5 linked regions of the Tolumonas auensis DSM 9187 genome follow. The protein of the gene in region 1 interacts with the protein of each later gene in a pairwise test. Links are inferred from orthologs where the notes say so. Each region holds a gene or a part of one and is shown in the gene's direction. Other genes may lie near its edges. The genes, in order: groL, ulaR, malE, grpE and aceE.

Region 1 (3,972 bases):
TGATTTGCAGCTGATTGTCCGTTTGCTGTGTCGTCACGACAAACGCCTGATCTGCCGGTAAGAACTGCGGTTTCGCAGCCGGGATCAATTGCTGCAACAAAGCCTCATTCGCTTTCAGCGGCAGCATAAACAGCAGAAAAAAACAGCTGCAAATGAGGTACAGATAGCGTGTCATGGTGTGGTTTGTTCCTGAAGCCATTGCAGATAGGCCGGACTTCCGTTTAATACGGGCATGGCCAGTATTTCCGGCACCTCATAGGGGTGCAATGTCTGTATTCGTTGCTGCAGAACGCCAAACAGAGTGCGGCGGCTTTTAATGACCAGCAGCACTTCCTGGCTTTCTTCCATCTTGCCTTGCCAGCAATAAAGCGATGTCACCTGAGGAATGAGATTAACGCAGGCTGCCAGTTTTTCATTCAGCAACGTCTGCGCCAGTGCACGGGCACAGGTATTATCAGGGCAGGTGCATAATACGACGATAGCATCACTCATGGGCGCTCACCGGCTAATGGATCTTCTTACTCTAATTATGCAGTCTGTCGCAAAATTCGACCACTAAAGATCATCACTATGATCGATGAAACCTTGAATCAGCGGCTCTGCATCCCCATCTGGTGATTTATACGTCAGTTTGTCGGCGTAACTTTATTTGGCCTGAGAGGTGCCTGTGGCAAAAATTGCATTTGGTTTTTTCCTGCTGTTCTTTCTGGAGCTGTGGGTCATCATTAAAGTTGGGTCGGTCATCGGCGCCTTTATGGTGATCCTGCTGATGATCCTGGCGGCGGGTTATGGGGTTTCACTGGTTCGTTCCCAGGGGTTGCGGACCATGATGACGATGCAGCAGCAACTGGCACAGGGCATTGCTCCTGCGGCAACGATGCTGGAAGGCGTTGCGCTGCTGTTCGCCGGTATACTGTTTATGTTTCCCGGTTTTCTGACCGATATTGTGGCGTTATTCCTGCTGCAACCGTTTGTCCGTCACTGGCTGGCCCGCAAGCTCACCAGCAGCCCGCGCTGGCAGGTTTATGGTGTGCATACCACGGTGGAAAGCGAAGCGCAGCATGTCGAGCCGGACAGCGAAGAGGTTTTCAACGAGAAAATCAAACCGGCACCACGTCAGGGAACGACCATTGATGGCGAGTACGAACGTAAAGATAAAGATGACGATACACATCAGTAAGACGTGTACTTAACCAAATTTTTTCTGCTGCGCCCTTGAAGCGCAGGAATATGCCCCCAGATCGGGGATTGTATTTGAATTCAGTTTCGGCCGCAGAAGGCCGTATTCATAGAAACAACACTCAGTAGGAGAGTTATCAATGAAAATTCGCCCATTGCATGATCGCGTGATCATCAAACGTACCGAAGTTGAAGCTAAGTCTGCAGGCGGCATCGTGCTGACTGGTTCTGCTGCTCAGAAATCCACTCGTGGTGAAGTTCTGGCAGTCGGCACGGGTCGAATCCTGGATAACGGCGAAGTGAAAGCGCTGGCTGTCAAAGTAGGCGATAAAGTGATTTTCAACGAAGGTTACGGCGTGAAAACCGAGAAGCTGGATGGTCAGGAAGTTTTGATCCTGTCTGAAACTGACATCCTGGCAATTGTTGAAGAATAATTTTTATCACCCCCCAATTTGAGCTAAAGGAATTTTAGAAATGGCAGCTAAAGACGTTAAATTTGGTAGCGACGCCCGTATCAAAATGCTGGAAGGTGTCAACGTTCTGGCGAACGCGGTAAAGGTAACACTGGGCCCGAAAGGCCGTAACGTAGTGCTGGATAAATCATTCGGCGCACCAACCATCACCAAAGACGGTGTTTCTGTAGCGAAAGAAATTGAACTGGAAGACAAATTCCAGAACATGGGCGCTCAGATGGTGAAAGAAGTAGCTTCCCAGGCGAATGACGCGGCGGGTGACGGAACTACTACTGCTACTGTACTGGCTCAGTCAATCATCACCGAAGGTCTGAAAGCCGTTGCTGCTGGCATGAACCCGATGGATCTGAAACGTGGTATCGACAAAGCGGTTCTTGCTGCAGTTGAAGAACTGAAAACCCTATCTGTGCCATGTGCTGACACCAAAGCAATTGCTCAGGTAGGTACTATCTCTGCAAACTCTGATGAAAACGTGGGCAAACTGATCGCAGAAGCGATGGATAAAGTAGGCCGTGACGGTGTTATCACTGTTGAAGATGGTCAGGGTCTGCAAGACGAGCTGGCTGTCGTTGAAGGTATGCAGTTCGATCGCGGTTACCTGTCTCCGTACTTCATCAACAAACAAGACACTGCTTCTGTAGAACTGGACGATCCGTTCATTCTGCTGGTAGACAAGAAAGTGTCTAACATCCGCGAAATGCTGTCAGTGCTGGAAGGCGTTGCGAAAGCAGGCAAACCACTGGTTATCATCGCCGAAGACGTAGAAGGCGAAGCGCTGGCAACGCTGGTTGTTAACACCATGCGTGGCATCGTGAAAGTGGCTGCTGTTAAAGCGCCAGGCTTCGGTGACCGCCGTAAAGCCATGCTGCAGGATATCGCGATTCTGACTGCCGGTACTGTTATCTCTGAAGAGATCGGTATGGAGCTGGAAAAAGCGACTCTGGAAGAATTGGGCCGTGCCAAACGCATCGTGATCACTAAAGAAAACACCACCATTATTGACGGTGTAGGTGAAGCAGCAACTATCGAAGCGCGTATTGCTCAGATCCGTCAGCAGATCGAAGAGTCTTCTTCTGACTATGACAAAGAAAAACTGCAGGAACGTGTTGCTAAACTGGCTGGCGGTGTTGCAGTTATCAAAGTCGGTGCAACCACCGAAGTTGAAATGAAAGAGAAAAAAGCCCGCGTTGAAGATGCCCTGCACGCAACCCGTGCTGCGGTAGAAGAGGGTGTGGTTGCTGGTGGTGGTGTGGCGCTGGTTCGTGCTGCAGCTAAACTGGCTGACCTGAAAGGTGACAACGAAGATCAGACCGTTGGTATCCGTGTTGCCCTGCGCGCTATGGAATCACCACTGCGTCAGATCGTAGACAACGCCGGTGAAGAGCCATCAGTGGTTGCAAACCGTGTTCGTGAAGGTGAAGGTAACTTCGGTTACAACGCCGCGACCGAAGTTTACGGCGACATGCTGGAAATGGGTATTCTGGATCCAACCAAGGTAACCCGTCTGGCACTGCAATTCGCTGCTTCTGTGGCTGGTCTGATGATCACCACCGAATGTATGATCACAGACGCACCGAAGAAAGATGCACCAGCTATGCCTGATATGGGCGGCATGGGTGGCATGGGCGGCATGATGTAATTCATCGCAACTCAAAGTGCATACTTAAAGGCCGGAGCGATCCGGCCTTTTGCTTTTCAGGAAACAGCAGCATGACGTTACTTTATAGCTTTGCACCGATTGCGGATGAAAATGCCCGGATACTGATCCTCGGCAGTATGCCGGGACAAGCGTCGCTGGATGCCGGCCAGTATTACGCGCATAAACGTAATCTGTTCTGGCCTGTCATGGCCGAGCTGTTGCAGTTTGATCCGTCAGCCGGTTATGAAGAGCGAACCGCGGCGTTACGTGCGGCGGGGATTGCGCTCTGGGATGTGCTGCAATCCTGTAAACGCGAGGGGAGTCTGGATGCCAACATTGAGCATGCCACTCTGACGGTAAACAATTTTGCGGAATTTTTCCGCCAGCACAGACAGATCCGTCATGTGTTTTTTAACGGCGAAAAAGCAGCTTCCTGTTTTCACCGGTATGTTGCCAAAGCTGATTATCCTGCCGATCTGATCTGCCAGCGTCTGCCTTCCACCAGTCCGGCCAACGCCTCCCAGTCGCTTGCCTTCAAGTTGCAGGCATGGCAGCGGATCATGGATGTGAAATAACAAAGCTCTCTCTGCAGGCCGTTCATTAATCCATCTGCTATCTTTGTATAGATCTATTCCTGCCTTTTCTGTGTTGTATTCAGTGTTTTCTGAAGCTGAAAACAGG
Region 2 (3,991 bases), 260 kb from region 1 along the record:
CCGCACGACACCGCCCGGCAATTCCTGCAACTGGCACAACAGCATGAGCTAAATCTGGTGATGTATGTGACGGATCGCATGGCGCTGTCGGCCTCAAATCCGATTGCCTATATGTCAGTTCTGGAACGCTGGTCGGAGACCTTTCCGGCGACTATTCGTCCGGCGATTGCGCGCGTCTCTTCCTTCGAAGAGGAACTGGCGAACAGCGAGTATGTCTGGAAGTTTGTCGCGGAAGGCGACATCGAACGGATCACCGCCTTTGCTCAGCTGGACTGGGTGCAGGCGAATTTCACCGGTGAACAATCGTGGGTCAACCGTATCGATTTTTCCCGCCGTGGCAATACCAAAGGTGCCCGCCTGAGTGAGTTTCTCGCACAGCATCAAATTGACCCGGCACAGGTGATCGCGATCGGTGACAACCATAACGACATTTCCATGCTCAGGATGGCCGGTCTCGGCGTTGCCATGGCGAATGCCGAGGATGAAGTCAAAGCCGTCGCTGACCGCATCACCCAAGAAAGCAACAACGGACAGGGCATTCTGGATGTGTTGCAGGAATATTTTGGCGTCTAACTGATGGAGTCCCGCCATGCACAATTTTGATAAACCATTCCGTCTGGGCCTGTACGAAAAAGCATTGCCGAACAGCCTGGACTGGGAAGAAAAAATCCTGATGGCAAAGGAGCTTGGCTTTGATTTTATTGAAATTTCAGTCGACGAATCCGATGAGCGTTTGCAACGTTTAGACTGGAGTGATGACGAAATCTATCGCCTGCGCCATCTGTGCGAAAAATACGGTCTGCCGTTGCAATCCATGTGTCTGAGCGCACACCGCCGCTTTCCTTTTGGCTCAGAAGATCCGGCTATTCGTCAGCAGGCGCATGACATCATGGAAAAGGCCATTAATCTGGCATACAAGCTCGGTATCCGCTGCATTCAGCTCGCCGGTTACGATGTGTATTACGAGCCGCAAAGCCCGGCCACGCATCTGCGTTTTATCGAAGGGATGAAAACGGCCACCAAGATGGCGGAACGGGCCGGCGTCATGCTCGGTGTGGAAATTATGGATACCCCGTATCTGAATTCCCTGAGCAAATTCGAGGTGCTGAAAAAAGCGATCCCATCGCCTTATTTCATGGCCTATCCGGATGTCGGCAACATCACCGGCTGGAATTACGACACCTGTACTGAACTCAAACTCAGCAGCGAACACATCGTGCAAATTCACCTGAAAGATACCCGTAAAGTATCGTCTGACTGTAAAGGGCAGTTCCGGGATCTGGTTATCGGGGAAGGTCAGGTCGATTTCCCTGCCATTTTCCGCACCTTAGCTGAAATGCAATATAACGGTCCGATGGTGCTGGAAATGTGGGCACAGGATGAACACTGGGTGAACAATCTTCGCCTGGCAAAATCCCGTTTAGAAAGCATGAGTCAGGAAGCTGGCATGGCATTGGCGTGATCTGTGTCGCGCCTTTAGATGATGATATTTATTATCAACATGAGTATGATGTAATCATAATACTCATTAGTAATCATAAGTGAGCAGGCTATGACAGAAGCACAACGACATAATGCAATTATTGAGCTTCTTCAACAGAAGCGGCATATGACGGTCGCAGGACTGATCCAGGCCTTTGATATTTCTCCGGCAACGGCACGGCGCGATATCAATAAGCTCAATGAGTCCGGTCAATTGCGCAAGGTACGCAACGGGGCTGAGGCAGTCTCGGTGGCTAAAAATCACTGGTCGCCGATGGACAGCGAACAGAGTGTTAATCACGATGAGAAAACCCGGATTGCCATCGCCGCCGCAAAACTGTGCCAGCCCGGTCAGAGCATTGTCATTAACTGTGGTTCGACCGCATTTCTGCTTGGTCAGCATCTCTGCGGTATGGATGTGCAGGTGATTACCAACTATTTCCCGCTGGCCAGTTACCTGATTGAGCATCAGCATGAGAAGGTGCTGATTATTGGCGGTCAGTATCACCGCGATCAATCCATCATGCTGGGTCCGCAGGATGAGCTTTCCGGTATCTATACCGGCGACTGGATGTTTACCAGTGGTAAAGGCCTGACCGAAGATGGCCTGTATAAAATTGATATGCTGACGGCAATGGCGGAACAGAAGATGCTCGCTAATGTCGGTAAGCTGGTGGCATTAGTGGACAGCAGCAAGATTGGTCAGCGCGGCGGCGTGCTGTTCAGTAAAGCCGAACAGATGGATTACATCATCACCGGAAAGAATGCCGATCCGAAAGTGCTGGATGCCCTGCGCGCCAAAGGCTGCGAGATTATTCTGGTTTAATGCGCCGCGTCTCTTCATCTTCCCGCCAAATCTGACGGCTGTTTTTCATGGCAGCCGTTGGTTACATCAAGCTGTACCGGGCCCCGCATCGCAGTGTTTCTGCCGTACAGGCTTTATCGCTTTACGAAATTTTTTGAGAAAAGGTACGTCGATATTCGGATGGCGGCATTCCAAGCTGATGATTAAACTGCTGACGAAATGATAAGGGCGTACCAAATCCCGCATCATAGGCTATCTGCTCAATCGACAGATCGGTCGTTTCAAGTAACGCTTGAGCCCTCACAACACGCGCTGAATTGAGCCATTGAGTTACTGTTGTTCCTGTCGTTTCCTTGAAACGTCTGGTGAACGTTCTTCGACTCATATTTGCCACTTCCGCTAACAAGTCGAGTGATAAATTTTCAGATAAATTCTGACGAGCCCATTCCAAGACGTTGACGAGACGATCTCCGGTAGGTAACTGTGGAATAGGGCGTTCGATGTACTGTACTTGTCCGCCACTCCGGTGTGGCGGTGTCACCAGCAATCTGGCGATGCGGTTCGACACTTCTGCACCGTGTCGTTGTCTGACCAAATGTAAACAGCAATCGATCGCCGCAACAGTCCCGGCAGAAGTGATGATGTTCCCATCATCAACATAAAGTACATCAGGGCGAAAATGTGATAGTGGAAATCGCTGTGCAAAAATATCACGCGCCATCCAATGCGTTGTCGCCTCCCGGCCATCAAGCAGCCCGGCATCGCCGAGTACAAAGGCGCCAAGGCATAGCCCAACAATTAAGATCCCTTTTGCATGCGCTTTTTTTAATGCATCGATAATCTCAATGGGTGCTGGAGTATTCGGGTCGGGCCAGGCGGGAATAATAATGACATCCGCATCATCCATGGCATCAAGGCCATGGTTAACCTCAATGACAATGCCCTGATCACTACAGAGCCGCCCCGGATTTTGTGCACAGTATCGAACATCATAGGCCGGAAAGTCTGACGGTTTATAGACAACACCAAAGGCCATCGCAGGAATGGAAAGCTGAAAGAGGCTGACTCCTTCAAAGGCCAAAATGACGACACGAATTGCTGGCATTCAATTTATCCAATCACAGTTAGCGATTTCGCTACAGGCAAAATTTATCACAGCAAAAAGCCACCGCGAAGGTGGCTCATTGATTAGAATTTCAGAATTTCACCATCTTGAGGGATCGCGACATGGCTGTCGATCCGATTTGCATCCACAAATTGCTTCAACTCTTTACGCGACAGACTCATGTGATTGATGGCATCCATATGTACTGCAACCACCTTCGATTTTGGCATCAGCTTTGACGTTTTCAGAACATCGTTTTTACCCATGATAATTGAATTATCAAATCCGGAAATTCGGGCATATCCGGCATTCAGCACAATGATTTCTGGCTTGAATTGCTCCAGTGCCTGATCCACTTCAGGACGCCAAATGGTATCACCCGCTAAATATAAAGTTTTATGCTGAGGTGATTGGAATACCACGCCCATTGCTTCGCCAAGCAATTGAGCAATCATCGGCGTTGCATACATTTTATCAGTGCCATGCTGCCCACCGATCTTACTGAGCGTGACACCACCAAATACGGTATGACTATCGAGAATGCGAACATTCTTGAACCCTTGTTTGCGAATAATGTCTGCATCAGACTGATTCTGAGC
Region 3 (3,843 bases), 3.0 Mb from region 1 along the record:
CTGTCTACCTGCAACCACAACAGCTGCTCATCCGGTAACTCCACCTGTACGCGTTCGGCTTCGGTGGCGTGTACCCGCACCGGCAGGAAATTCATTTTCGGCGAGCCGATGAAACCGGCGACAAAACGGTTGGCTGGATAGTGATAGAGTTCGAGTGGTTTACCGACCTGGGCGATGCTGCCGCCTTCCAGCACCACGATTTTGTCGGCCAGCGTCATCGCTTCGACCTGATCGTGGGTGACGTAAATCATGGTGCTGCGCAGACGCTTGTGCAGACGGGCGATTTCGATACGCATCTGCACGCGCAGACCGGCATCGAGGTTGGACAGTGGTTCATCCAGCAGGAACACCTGCGGTTCCGCCACCAGCGTCCGGCCGATGGCGACGCGCTGGCGCTGGCCGCCGGAGAGGGCTTTCGGTTTACGTTCCAGAAGGTGCGCCAGTTGCAGCACTTCCGATGCATGATTTACCCGCTGCTGGATCTGTGGTTTACCGGCGCCGGCCAGTTTCAGGCCAAACGACATGTTGTCGGCCACGGAGAGATGCGGGTAGAGCGCATAGGACTGGAACACCATGCCGACACCGCGCTCCGCGGGGGGCACGTCATTCATGCGGCGTTCACCGATCATCAAATCCCCGGCGGAAATGTCTTCCAGACCGGCAATCATGCGCAGCAGGGTTGACTTACCACAGCCGGACGGACCGACAAAGACCACAAACTCGCCGTTATTGATCTCCAGATTGATGTCTTTGGAAATCGCTACCTCGCCGTAGGTTTTGCATACATTACGCAGTGTCACGCCCGCCATGAGTTACTCCTTACCACCTGACTTGTTCCGTATTGCCTGTTGCAACCGGATTACTGACTGAGGTGCATAGTGCGGCGGGTTGGCGAGGACGAAATCATCCGCGGAGAATCTTTTTGAGGGGGATGAGGCGGGAGGAGGAGGCCGGATGAAAACCGGGAGGGTGAGGCCGGCGAAGCGAAATATTGTGAGGCTGACCGCAAAGCTGACATGAGAATTTGTTGCGCCAGCGCACAAAATCTACGGTTGTGTCGGTTGGGTCACACAAAACAGGGGGTGGGGCGTAGAGAGGAGGAGGATGCTGTACTAGCTACGCCATTGCAGACTGTGTACCGCTGCCGGAAGAGAAAGAGTCATCCCCTGTACTCTGCGACTGTAATTAGCACTCTTTTCCGCAACATTTATCCATGCGACATCTATTCATACGATATCTATTCATGTGAAGAGTTATGCCACTCAAGAAGGACGTGACAATGAAAAAGATAAAAAACCTGGCTCTGACCGCGTTAGCCGCGCTGGTGATTTCGGCTCCGGCGATGGCCAAGCTGCAGGAAGGAAAACTGGTTATCTGGATCAACGGCGACAAAGGTTACAACGGTCTGGCAGAAGTCGGTAAGAAATTTGAGCAGGACACCGGGGTACAGGTACTGGTGGAACATCCGGACAAGATGGAAGAGAAATACCCGCAGGTCGCGGCTTCCGGCGATGGTCCGGATATCGTGTTCTGGGCACATGACCGTTTTGGTGGCTATGCCCAGTCTGGTCTGCTGACCGAAGTTCATCCTTCCAAAGAGCTGCAGGATAAAATGTTCCCGTTCACCTGGGATGCAGTGCGTTTCAATGGCAAGCTGATTGGTTATCCGGTAGCAGTGGAAGCGTTGTCGCTGATTTATAACAAAGATCTGATCAAGACACCGCCAAAAAGCTGGGAAGACATTCCGGCTTTAGATAAAGAACTGCGCGCCAAAGGCAAGAGCGCCATTATGTGGAACCTGCAGGAGCCTTACTTCTCCTGGCCACTGCTGGCGGCGGCTGGTGGTTATGCATTCAAAACTACACCGGACGGCTATGACGCGAAAGATGTCGGTGTGAATAACGCCGGTGCACAGGCTGGTCTGCAGTTCATCGTCGATCTGGTGAAGAACAAACATATCTCGGCGGACGTCGATTACTCGATTGCTGATGCGGCGTTCAACAAAGGTGAAACCGCCATGACCATCAATGGCCCGTGGGCGTGGAGCAACTCGGACAAGAGCGGTATCAACTACGGTGTTGCGCAGTTGCCGACCTTCCAAGGCAAGCCATCGAAAGCATTTGTCGGGGTGCTGACTGCGGGTATCAACTCGGCCAGCCCGAACAAGGATCTGGCCGCGGAATTCCTCGAGAACTATCTGCTGACCGACGACGGTCTGGATAAAGTTAACAAAGACAAACCTTTAGGTGCGGTATCGCTGATGTCATTCCAGAAAAAACTGGAAGCCGACCCACGCATTGCGGCCACCATGGCTAACGCGAAGGCAGGTGAAATCATGCCGAACATTCCGCAGATGACCGCGTTCTGGTATGCCGAGAAAAACGCGATCGTCAATGCCACCGCTGGTCGTCAGCCAGTGAAAGAGGCATTGGATGAAGTAGCCAAGCAAATGACGAAGTAATTTCCGCTCGTCAAAAGTCGTAAAAGAGGGCGGGTCGCCGCCCTCAGTTGTAATCAGACGGAGTGCCTCATGCAGTTATCTGTTGCCCATACCACTCCGCCGCGCCTGCCACAGAATAAGAAGTGGTGGCGCAGCGCGATGTTTACCCGTTCGTTACTTGGCCTGGTGGCCGTGCTGAATGGCTATTTGATTGTGCAGATGTACGCGCAGCGCGAATATCTGTTTGCGATGCTGACACTGTTACTGGCCGGCACCGGGATCTACCTGTTTGCCAGCCGCAAAGCCTACTCGTGGCGCTATGTCTATCCGGGTCTGGTCGGCATGGGGCTGTTTGTGCTGTTCCCGCTGTTCTGCACCATTGGCATCGCGTTTACCAACTACAGTGCCGTGCATCAGCTGAGCTTTGAGCGTGCGCAGTCGGTGATACTGGATCGCCAGTTCCAGAGCGGTAATACGCTGAATTTTACCCTGCTGGGCAGTGATGGCCACTGGCAGCTGCAACTGCAGGACAGTGAAACCAATCAGACCCTGTTATCGGCACCGTTTGCGCTGGATAACCAGCCACAACGACTGAATATGGTGCCAAAAACGGCCGATACGGGGGCGACGAAAGCACCACTGAAAGTGATCACCCAAAACCGTCAGGCACTGGGTCAGCTGACTGCGGTGATGCCGGATGGCAGCGAACTGGTGATGAGTTCCCTGCGGCAGTTCTCGGCGATCAAACCACTGTATACCCTGCAGGAGGATGACCGTGGTCTGCGTAATAACCAGACCGGTGAACTGTATCAGCCGAATGACGAGATGGGCTTCTATCAGGCCGTTGATGCTAAAGGTGAATGGATTGCGGATACACGCATGAGCCCGGGTTATACCGTCACCATCGGCTGGGATAACTTCCTGCGCGTGTTACAGGATAAAGGCATCCAGCAGCCGTTCATCAAAATCTTTATCTGGACCGTGCTGTTTGCGGGTCTGACCGTCATGTTCACACTGGCCGTCGGCATGGTGCTGGCCTGTCTGGTGCAGTGGCAGCCACTGAAAGGCAAGGCAATGTATCGCTTGCTGCTGATCCTGCCGTATGCGGTGCCGGGCTTTATCTCCATCCTGATTTTCAAAGGGTTGTTTAACCAGAGCTTCGGTGAGATCAACATGCTGCTGGAGCAGATGTTTGGCCTGAAACCGGAATGGTTTACTAATCCGATGCTGGCGAAAGCGATGATCCTGATCGTCAACGTCTGGCTGGGCTACCCGTACATGATGATCCTCTGCATGGGGCTGTTAAAAGCCATTCCGGATGATCTGTATGAAGCCTCGGCACTGGATGGCGCGACCCCGCTGCAGAACTTTTTCCGTATCACGCTGCCGCTGCTGATCAAGCC
Region 4 (3,992 bases), 610 kb from region 1 along the record:
AAGATATTCATCCCGGGCCTGTTGTAGTGCGGTAGCTAACTCCTGTAAACGTTCATCTGCCGCACCTAACTCCTGAAGTTCCTGACGTAATTGCCGATGTTTTTCTGCCAGTTCTTCAGGTTTGACATGATGCTTACGGGCTAACTCCATTGTCTTTGAAAGACGATTTTCGACTTCAATGAAGCGGGTAGGGTCAATATCGAGATTATCAAGATAACTGCGCAACTCATAATGACTTTCTTCAATCTGGATTTTTGCATCCTGCAGCATCTGAGCGACATTTTTCAGCAGCGGATCCATCTCCCCCAACTGCTCCAGTTTATCCAGAACATTTTGCATCAATGTACCAATCGTAATGTCGTCGCCATCATGCAGTAATTGCAGACAAAACTGACTGTCATGAAGCAGCGATTCGCTGTTTGCTAACCGGGTGTGTTCAACTTCAATTTCTGCAAATTCACCGGGACGCAGTGCAAATTCATCCAGCTCCTGAACCTGATATTCCAGAAGTTGTAAGCGTGACTGACGTTGTTCCTGAGCCTGACGCAAACGTTGGCGTTCCGCATGCAAACTACGCCAGCTTTGATAATGCTGACGGGTTGAGTCCAGTAATCCCTGATGGTTAGCATAAGCGTCCAGCACGGTCAGCTGATATTCAGATTTCAGTAATAACTGATGTGCATGCTGACCATGAATATTGATCAGCGTATTGCCCAGTTGTTTCAGCTGTGCCAGAGGAACCGGAGTGCCGTTGATATAAGCCCGGGAACGCCCTTCATTTGTGATAACCCGCCGCAGAATGCATTCATCCTGTGTGTCGAGTTCATTAGCGCGCAACCATTGCTGTGCGTTCAGATTTTTTTCGATATTAAAGCGGGCGATGACATCAGCTTTATCTGCGCCATGGCGCAGCATACCGGCATCTGCCCGTTCACCAAGACAAAGACCTAACGCATCAATGGCTATTGATTTTCCCGCACCAGTCTCTCCGGTGACGCAGGTCATGCCATCACGCAGATCCAGTTCCAGAAATCGGACAATCGCAAAGTTATGAATGGTGAGTTGTGTCAGCATACCGGGCAGACTCCACTGCAGATAAACTGACTTTGAGTATATACTGTATATAGATACAGTAAAGAGGGCAGTGAATAAATTTACTGTATATTAAAACAGTTGATTGCTCCAACCTAATTTAGTGCGTAATACATTGAAATAATCATAATCTTTAGGATGCAGCAAAGTTAGCTGGTGCGGTGCCCGGCGAATAATAATTTCATCTCCGGGATGAACTGAAAGTGTAACGTGACCATCACAGCTTACATGCAACTGCTCATCAGGATTATCAGGTGAAATAACCAGTTTAACCTGACGATGTGCATCAATTACGATCGGACGACAGCTCAGTGTATGTGGAAACATTGGTACCAGCGTCATAACATCCAGTTGTGGCATAAGGATCGGTCCACCCGCAGAAAGGGCATAAGCAGTTGATCCGGTTGGTGTTGATACAATCATGCCGTCAGCCCGCTGACTGAAAACAAAACTATCATCAATATAGACTGAATATTCAATCATATGGGCTATTTTGCCCGGGTGCAGTACAGCTTCGTTGAGTGCAGTATTTGATGATTTCGGTTCACCATGGCGATAGATGGTTGTCTCCAGTAAAAAACGATGTTCAGTCTGATAATCACCGGATAGCACCTGCTGTAATGACACTTCGAAATCATGCGGAGATAAATCAGTCAGAAACCCCAGATTACCGCGGTTAACACCAATCACCGGAACATCATAACGAGCCAAGACGCGGGCTGCGCCCAGCATATGGCCGTCGCCACCCACCACTATTGCCAGATCTGCATTTTTTCCAAGTTCCACTATATCCATGCAATGCTCAGCCGGACATGGTAATTGATGTGCCAGGCGGGTCTCAGTCAGGACGTTGTAGTTTTGCTCGCGCAGGAATTTATACAATGCATTGATGGTTTGATTAACATCATCATTGTTTGCTTTGCCGAGTAATGCCAGCGTACGAAAAGCCTGAGACATGAGTTCATTCCGGAAAATACTGTGGTTTCAGTATAACTCTTTTGCCTGTTGAACCAATAAATTACCTGCAGATGAAAAATAGCCTCTTGAAAATAACAATGGCATCCCCATATTTGTGCCATTACGTAACATTCAGGTAGTGAGAGATGACTAATCAGGAACAAGTTCAGGAACCCATCAATCAGGAAACTCAGACCGCGGACCAGCAAGAAACAGTGGCGATCGAAGGTGTAGCTATTGATTCCGCTTATGTTGTCGAGCTTGAACAGAAGCTGGAACAAGCCAGTAGCATTGCTGCGGAAGAAAAAGATCGCGCGCTGAGAACCGTTGCTGAAATGGAAAACCTGCGTCGCCGTACAGCATTAGACGTTGAAAAAGCACATAAGTTTGCCTTAGAGAAATTTGTAACTGAACTGCTTCCTGTTCTGGATAATCTGGAGCGCACAATCCAGGTTGCGGACAAACAAAATGACGCAGTAAAACCATTGCTGGAAGGTGTGGAACTGACACTAAAATCAATGGCTAACAGTGTTGCTAAATTCGGTGTTATCGCGCTTGACCCGCAGGGGCAGGCATTTGATCCGAATCAGCATCAGGCTATGAGCATGATTGAAAATGGCGATGTAGCGCCGAATACCGTTATTGCTGTAATGCAAAAAGGGTATGAATTGAATGGCCGGGTGATTCGTCCGGCCATGGTGATGGTTAGCAAAGCACCAGCAGCCAGCGCAGAAGTTTAATTTATTATTTCCCCTTGAATAGATGAGGGGATAACACCATATAACTGTCAACGCCGTTTGGTGGGTTAACTTGAAAATTGCGGTTCAGCCCCCACTTAATAAATAACGGTTTAAATGTAGTAAGAAATTCTGGAGACATATCAAAATGGGTAGAATCATCGGTATTGACTTGGGCACCACCAACTCATGCGTGGCTATTCTGGATGGTGACACGGCTCGTGTAATTGAAAATGCGGAAGGCGATCGTACAACTCCTTCCATCATTGCTTACACCGATGATGGTGAAATTCTGGTTGGTCAACCAGCAAAACGTCAGTCAATCACTAACCCGAAAAACACCCTGTACGCAATCAAGCGTTTGATTGGCCGTCGTTATGAAGACGAAGAAGTACAGCGTGACATTAAAATTATGCCATTCGACATCGTGCGTGCTGATAACGGCGATGCATGGGTAGACGTAAAAGGTCGCAAACTGGCTGCACCACAGATTTCAGCTGAAGTGCTGAAAAAAATGAAGAAAACAGCCGAAGATTTCCTGGGTGAGCCAGTCACTGAAGCAGTTATTACTGTTCCGGCTTACTTCAACGATGCGCAACGTCAGGCAACTAAAGATGCTGGTCGTATCGCGGGTCTGGACGTAAAACGTATCATCAACGAACCAACTGCAGCCGCTTTCGCTTACGGCGTAAACAAAGTGCAGGGCGAACGTAAAATCGCTGTTTATGACTTGGGCGGTGGTACATTCGATATTTCCATCATCGAAATTGATGAAATGGACGGTGAAAAAACCTTCGAAGTTCTGTCTACCAACGGTGACACCCACTTAGGTGGTGAAGACTTTGATAACCGCCTGATCAACTATCTGGTAGATGAATTCAAACGTGAGCAGGGCATCGATCTGCGTAAAGATCAGCTGGCACTGCAACGTCTGAAAGATTCTGCAGAAAAAGCAAAAATTGAACTGTCATCTGCTCAGCAGACCGAAGTAAACCTGCCGTATATCACCGCAGATGCTACTGGTCCTAAGCACATGAATATCAAAGTAACCCGTTCTAAACTGGAATCTCTGGTTGAAGATCTGGTTAAGAAAACTATCGAACCACTGAAAACAGCACTGAAAGATGCGGGTTTATCAGTCAGCCAGCTGGATGACATCATCCTGGTCGGTGGTCAGACTCGTATGCCGATGGTGCAAAAAGCGGT
Region 5 (4,289 bases), 280 kb from region 1 along the record:
GGTCAAAAGCTGCTGCCGGAGCGCGAATTGGCTGTGCAGTTCGGTGTTTCACGTCCATCGTTGCGCGAAGCGATCCAGCGCCTGGAAGCGCGCGGTTTGCTGTACCGTCGTCAGGGCGGTGGCACGTATGTCAAAAGCGAACTGAACCGCGGATTGTCAGACCCTTTCTTTGAATTACTGGCTAATCATCCCGGTTCACAATTCGATCTGCTTGAATTCCGTCATGTTCTTGAAGGGGTTGCGGCCTATTACGCCGCTCTTCGCAGCAATGAAACTGATTTTGCTCACATGCGCGAGCTGCAGAATGATATCGAAGCAGCCCAGACCAGCGGTAACGTTGCCGTAGAGGCCAAAGCTGTGTCTGCCTTCTATCTCGCCATGACTGAAGCGTCGCACAACGTGGTGCTGTTGCACCTGATGCGTGCCATCCGGGAGTTACTGGAACGTAACATTCTCGGCAATCTGGAAGTACTGAATCAGCGTCCGGGGGTGGTTAACCGGATCCGTCGTCACAGGTCAGACCTGATTGCGGCGATCCTGGCTGGCCATCCAGAACAGGCCAGAGATGCTTGCCATGAGCATCTGGCTTTTATCGAGGATACCCTGCTGGATATACAGCGAGAGGATGAGCGTGCACAACGCCCCTCGCGGCAGATCCATCAGCGTTAGCCTTACCAAACAACATGCCGTCAACAAACACAGGAAACAGCCATGTCTGAACTCCTTAAACATGATGTGGACCCAGTAGAAACTCACGAGTGGTTAACTGCTCTGGAATCACTGCTGCGGGAGGAAGGTCCGGAACGTGCCCAGTACATTCTGGATCAATTATCATCAGCTGCCAGCAAAGCAGGTTTATCTGCGGGTACAGGCACTGGTGGTAATGTGCTGACTGATTATATCAATACCATCGCAACCAGCGATCAACCAGCCTATCCGGGTAAACTGGAACTGGAACAACGTATCCGCGCTATCATCCGCTGGAACGCAGTAATGATCGTATTGCGTGCATCGAAGAAAGGCTTGGATCTGGGCGGACACATGTCGTCTTTTGCCTCATCCGCCACGATTTACGATGTGTGCTTCAACCATTTCTTCCGTGCGCGTAACGAGAAAGACGGTGGCGACCTGGTTTACTTCCAGGGTCATATTTCCCCCGGTATTTATGCCCGTGCTTTTGCTGAAGGTCGTCTGACCGCAGAGCAACTGGACAGCTTCCGTCAGGAAGTGGACGGCAAAGGTCTGTCATCTTATCCGCATCCTAAACTGATGCCGGAATTCTGGCAGTTCCCGACTGTATCTATGGGTTTAGGCCCGGTAGGTGCGATCTATCAGGCTCGTTTCCTGAAATATCTGACCAACCGTGGTATCAAAGATTGTTCAGAACAGAAAGTGTATGCCTTCCTGGGTGACGGTGAGATGGATGAGCCGGAATCTAAAGGCGCTATCACAATCGCTGTGCGCGAAAAACTGGATAACCTGATCTTTGTTATCAACTGTAACCTGCAGCGTCTGGATGGTCCGGTTATTGGTAACGGTAAAGTTATCAATGAGCTGGAAGGCGTGTTTGGTGGCGCAGGCTGGGATGTGATCAAAGTTCTGTGGGGCACCGGTTGGGATGCGCTGCTGCAGAAAGACACTTCCGGCAAGCTGATCCAGCTGATGAACGAAACGCTGGATGGTGACTATCAGACTTTCAAATCCAAAGATGGTGCTTATGTCCGTAAACACTTCTTCGGAAAATACCCTGAAACTGCCGCACTGGTTGCCGACTGGACTGACGAGCAGATCTTTGCTCTGAAACGTGGTGGTCATGACCCGCGTAAACTGTTCGCTGCCTTCCAACAGGCTTCTGCTGCGAAAGACAAACCAACTGTGATCCTGGCGAAAACCATCAAGGGTTACGGCATGGGTGACGCAGCTGAAGCGAAAAACATCGCGCATCAGGTTAAGAAGATGGATCTGGATTCAGTCCGTCACATGCGTGATCGTTTCTTTGTCCCGGTTAAAGATGAACAGATCGAAGATCTGCCATATCTGGAAATCAAAGAAGGTTCAGAAGAGTATAAATACCTGCACGAACGTCGTCAGGCATTGAAAGGCTATCTGCCAACTCGTCTGCCACAGACTTCCGTAAAACTGGATATTCCTGAGCTGTCAGCATTTGATGCGTTGCTGAGTGAACAGACCCGTGAAGTGTCTACCACTATGGCGTTTGTGCGTAGCTTAAACGTGCTGTTGAAAGACAAATCTGTTGGTCAGCGTATCGTTCCGATCCTGGCAGACGAAGCCCGTACCTTCGGTATGGAAGGTCTGTTCCGTCAGATCGGTATCTACAGCCCGCATGGTCAGCAGTACACCCCGCAAGATAAAGAACTTGTGGCGTACTACAAAGAAGACCAGAAAGGTCAGGTTATTCAGGACGGTATTAACGAACTGGGCGCGATGTCATCATGGCTGGCTGCTGCAACTTCTTACAGCACCAACGACTGCCCGATGATCCCGTTCTACGTTTACTACTCAATGTTCGGCTTCCAGCGTATCGGCGACCTGGCATGGGCCGCTGGTGACCAGCAGGCTCGTGGCTTCCTGGTGGGTGGTACTTCCGGCCGTACAACACTGAACGGTGAAGGTCTGCAGCACGAAGATGGTCACAGCCATATTCTGGCCAGCACTATTCCGAACTGCGTCAGCTACGATCCATCATTCGTGTATGAAGTAGCGGTCATTATTCAGGACGGTCTGCGTCGTATGTACGGTGACAATCCGGAAAATATCTACTACTACATCACTACACTGAACGAAAACTACCATCACCCTGCAATGCCAGCCGGTGTTGAAGAAGGTATCCGTAAAGGTATCTACAAACTGGAATCTAACGCAGGCGCGAAAGGCCAGGTTCAGCTGATGGGCTGTGGTTCTATTCTGAACTACGTACGTCGTGCCGGTAAGATCCTGGCTGATGAATACGGTATCGGTTCTGATGTGTACAGCGTAACCAGCTTCAACGAACTGGCCCGCGATGGTCAGGATGCAGATCGTTACAACATGCTGCATCCGGAAGCTGAGCAGAAAGTTCCTTATATTGCTCAGGTTCTGGGAACTGCACCTGCAATCGCTGCGACCGACTACATGAAGTCATACGCGGATCAGGTTCGTCATTTTGTTCCTGCAGAAAGCTATCGTGTACTGGGTACTGACGGTTTCGGTCGTTCAGACAGCCGCGAAAACCTGCGTCGTCACTTCGAAGTGAACGAAGGTTATATCGTTGTCGCTGCACTGACTGAACTGGCGAAACAAGGCACCGTTGATAAGAAAGTAGTTGCTCAGGCAATTGCCAAATTCGGTATCGACGCTGACAAGATCAACCCGCTGTACGCATAAGGGGAAATTTCATGTCTAAAGACATTTTCGTTCCGGATATCGGCGGTGATGAAGTAGCCGTTACTGAAATTCTGGTTAAAGTGGGTGACAAGGTTGAAGCTGACCAGTCACTGCTGACCGTGGAAGGCGACAAAGCCTCTATGGAAGTACCTGCTCCTGAAGCCGGTATCGTTAAAGAGATCAAGATTGCATTAGGTGACAAGGTTTCTACCGGTTCCCTGATCATGGTATTCGAAGCGGAAGGTGCGGCAGTTGCTGCACCAGCTCCGGCCGCTGCCGCGCCAGCCCCTGTTGCAGCTCCTGCGGCTGCAGCACTGCAAGACGTGAACGTACCGGATATCGGTGGTGACGAAGTTGCTGTAACCGAAATCATGGTCAAAGTGGGCGATACCGTTGAAGCGGATCAGTCTCTGCTGACTGTAGAAGGCGACAAAGCCTCTATGGAAGTACCTGCACCATTCGCTGGTGTAGTGAAAGAGATCAAAGTGGCAACGGGTGACAAAGTGTCTACCGGTTCCCTGATCATGGTATTCGAAGTGGCGGGCGCTGCGCCTGCAGCTGCACCAGTTGCTGCTGCTCCGGCTCCTGTTGCGGCAGCCCCTGCGGTTGCTGCGGTGAAAGAAGTTAACGTACCGGATATCGGTGGTGACGAAGTTGCCGTAACCGAAATTCTGGTTAAAGTCGGCGATGCCGTTGAAGCTGATCAGTCTCTGATCACCGTGGAAGGCGACAAGGCTTCTATGGAAGTGCCTGCACCGTTTGCCGGTGTGGTTAAATCACTGAAAATTGCGGTGGGTGACAAGGTTTCTACCGGTTCCCTGATCATGGAATTTGAAGTGGCTGGCGCAGCATCTGCTCCGGCACCGGTGGCTGCACAAGCTGCTGCGCCTGCAGCGGTCAAAGCG

Evidence for each region.
Region 2: the proteins of groL (region 1) and ulaR interact in binary tests that used the Escherichia coli proteins (3 or more experiments, as listed by UniProt). The link is inferred for Tolumonas auensis DSM 9187 from one-to-one orthologs.
Region 3: the proteins of groL (region 1) and malE interact in binary tests that used the Escherichia coli proteins (3 or more experiments, as listed by UniProt). The link is inferred for Tolumonas auensis DSM 9187 from one-to-one orthologs.
Region 4: the proteins of groL (region 1) and grpE interact in binary tests that used the Escherichia coli proteins (3 or more experiments, as listed by UniProt). The link is inferred for Tolumonas auensis DSM 9187 from one-to-one orthologs.
Region 5: the proteins of groL (region 1) and aceE interact in binary tests that used the Escherichia coli proteins (3 or more experiments, as listed by UniProt). The link is inferred for Tolumonas auensis DSM 9187 from one-to-one orthologs.

The regions. Positions count from the first base shown.
Region 1 is NC_012691.1:3,092,019-3,095,990, reverse strand. What follows is about bases 1,055-3,972. They hold groL (chaperonin GroEL), read left to right. Parts: upstream 1,055-1,653; coding sequence 1,654-3,291; downstream 3,292-3,972. Other genes in these bases: TOLA_RS14415 (DNA-deoxyinosine glycosylase), read left to right, coding at 3,363-3,866; TOLA_RS14425 (co-chaperone GroES), read left to right, coding at 1,320-1,613; TOLA_RS14430 (FxsA family protein), read left to right, coding at 1,055-1,180. In the rest of the region: protein-disulfide reductase DsbD, read right to left, coding at 1-175; divalent-cation tolerance protein CutA, read right to left, coding at 172-492; more of TOLA_RS14430, read left to right, coding at 668-1,054.
Region 2 is NC_012691.1:3,351,666-3,355,656, reverse strand. Bases 494-3,430 are described here. They hold ulaR (HTH-type transcriptional regulator UlaR), read left to right. Parts: upstream 494-1,552; coding sequence 1,553-2,308; downstream 2,309-3,430. Other genes in these bases: TOLA_RS15715 (GlxA family transcriptional regulator), read right to left, coding at 2,430-3,392; TOLA_RS15725 (L-ribulose-5-phosphate 3-epimerase), read left to right, coding at 590-1,462; TOLA_RS15730 (Cof-type HAD-IIB family hydrolase), read left to right, coding at 494-573. In the rest of the region: more of TOLA_RS15730, read left to right, coding at 1-493; TOLA_RS15710 (MBL fold metallo-hydrolase), read right to left, coding at 3,476-3,991. UniProt on the Escherichia coli protein: Represses ulaG and the ulaABCDEF operon. Two ulaR binding sites have been identified in each promoter.
Region 3 is NC_012691.1:45,203-49,045, forward strand. What follows is about bases 582-3,370. They hold malE (maltose/maltodextrin ABC transporter substrate-binding protein MalE), read left to right. Parts: upstream 582-1,279; coding sequence 1,280-2,461; downstream 2,462-3,370. Other genes in these bases: malK (maltose/maltodextrin ABC transporter ATP-binding protein MalK), read right to left, coding at 582-809; malF (maltose ABC transporter permease MalF), read left to right, coding at 2,531-3,370. Also shown: more of malK, read right to left, coding at 1-581; more of malF, read left to right, coding at 3,371-3,843. UniProt on the Escherichia coli protein: Part of the ABC transporter complex MalEFGK involved in maltose/maltodextrin import. Binds maltose and higher maltodextrins such as maltotriose.
Region 4 is NC_012691.1:2,477,100-2,481,091, reverse strand. The notes cover bases 1,055-3,992. They hold grpE (nucleotide exchange factor GrpE), read left to right. Parts: upstream 1,055-2,195; coding sequence 2,196-2,789; downstream 2,790-3,992. Other genes in these bases: dnaK (molecular chaperone DnaK), read left to right, coding at 2,935-3,992; nadK (NAD(+) kinase), read right to left, coding at 1,165-2,049; recN (DNA repair protein RecN), read right to left, coding at 1,055-1,074. In the rest of the region: more of recN, read right to left, coding at 1-1,054. UniProt on the Escherichia coli protein: Participates actively in the response to hyperosmotic and heat shock by preventing the aggregation of stress-denatured proteins, in association with DnaK and GrpE. It is the nucleotide exchange factor for DnaK and may function as a thermosensor.
Region 5 is NC_012691.1:2,812,520-2,816,808, reverse strand. Bases 350-3,584 are described here. They hold aceE (pyruvate dehydrogenase (acetyl-transferring), homodimeric type), read left to right. Parts: upstream 350-711; coding sequence 712-3,384; downstream 3,385-3,584. Other genes in these bases: aceF (pyruvate dehydrogenase complex dihydrolipoyllysine-residue acetyltransferase), read left to right, coding at 3,396-3,584; pdhR (pyruvate dehydrogenase complex transcriptional repressor PdhR), read left to right, coding at 350-669. Outside these bases: more of pdhR, read left to right, coding at 1-349; more of aceF, read left to right, coding at 3,585-4,289. UniProt on the Escherichia coli protein: Component of the pyruvate dehydrogenase (PDH) complex, that catalyzes the overall conversion of pyruvate to acetyl-CoA and CO(2).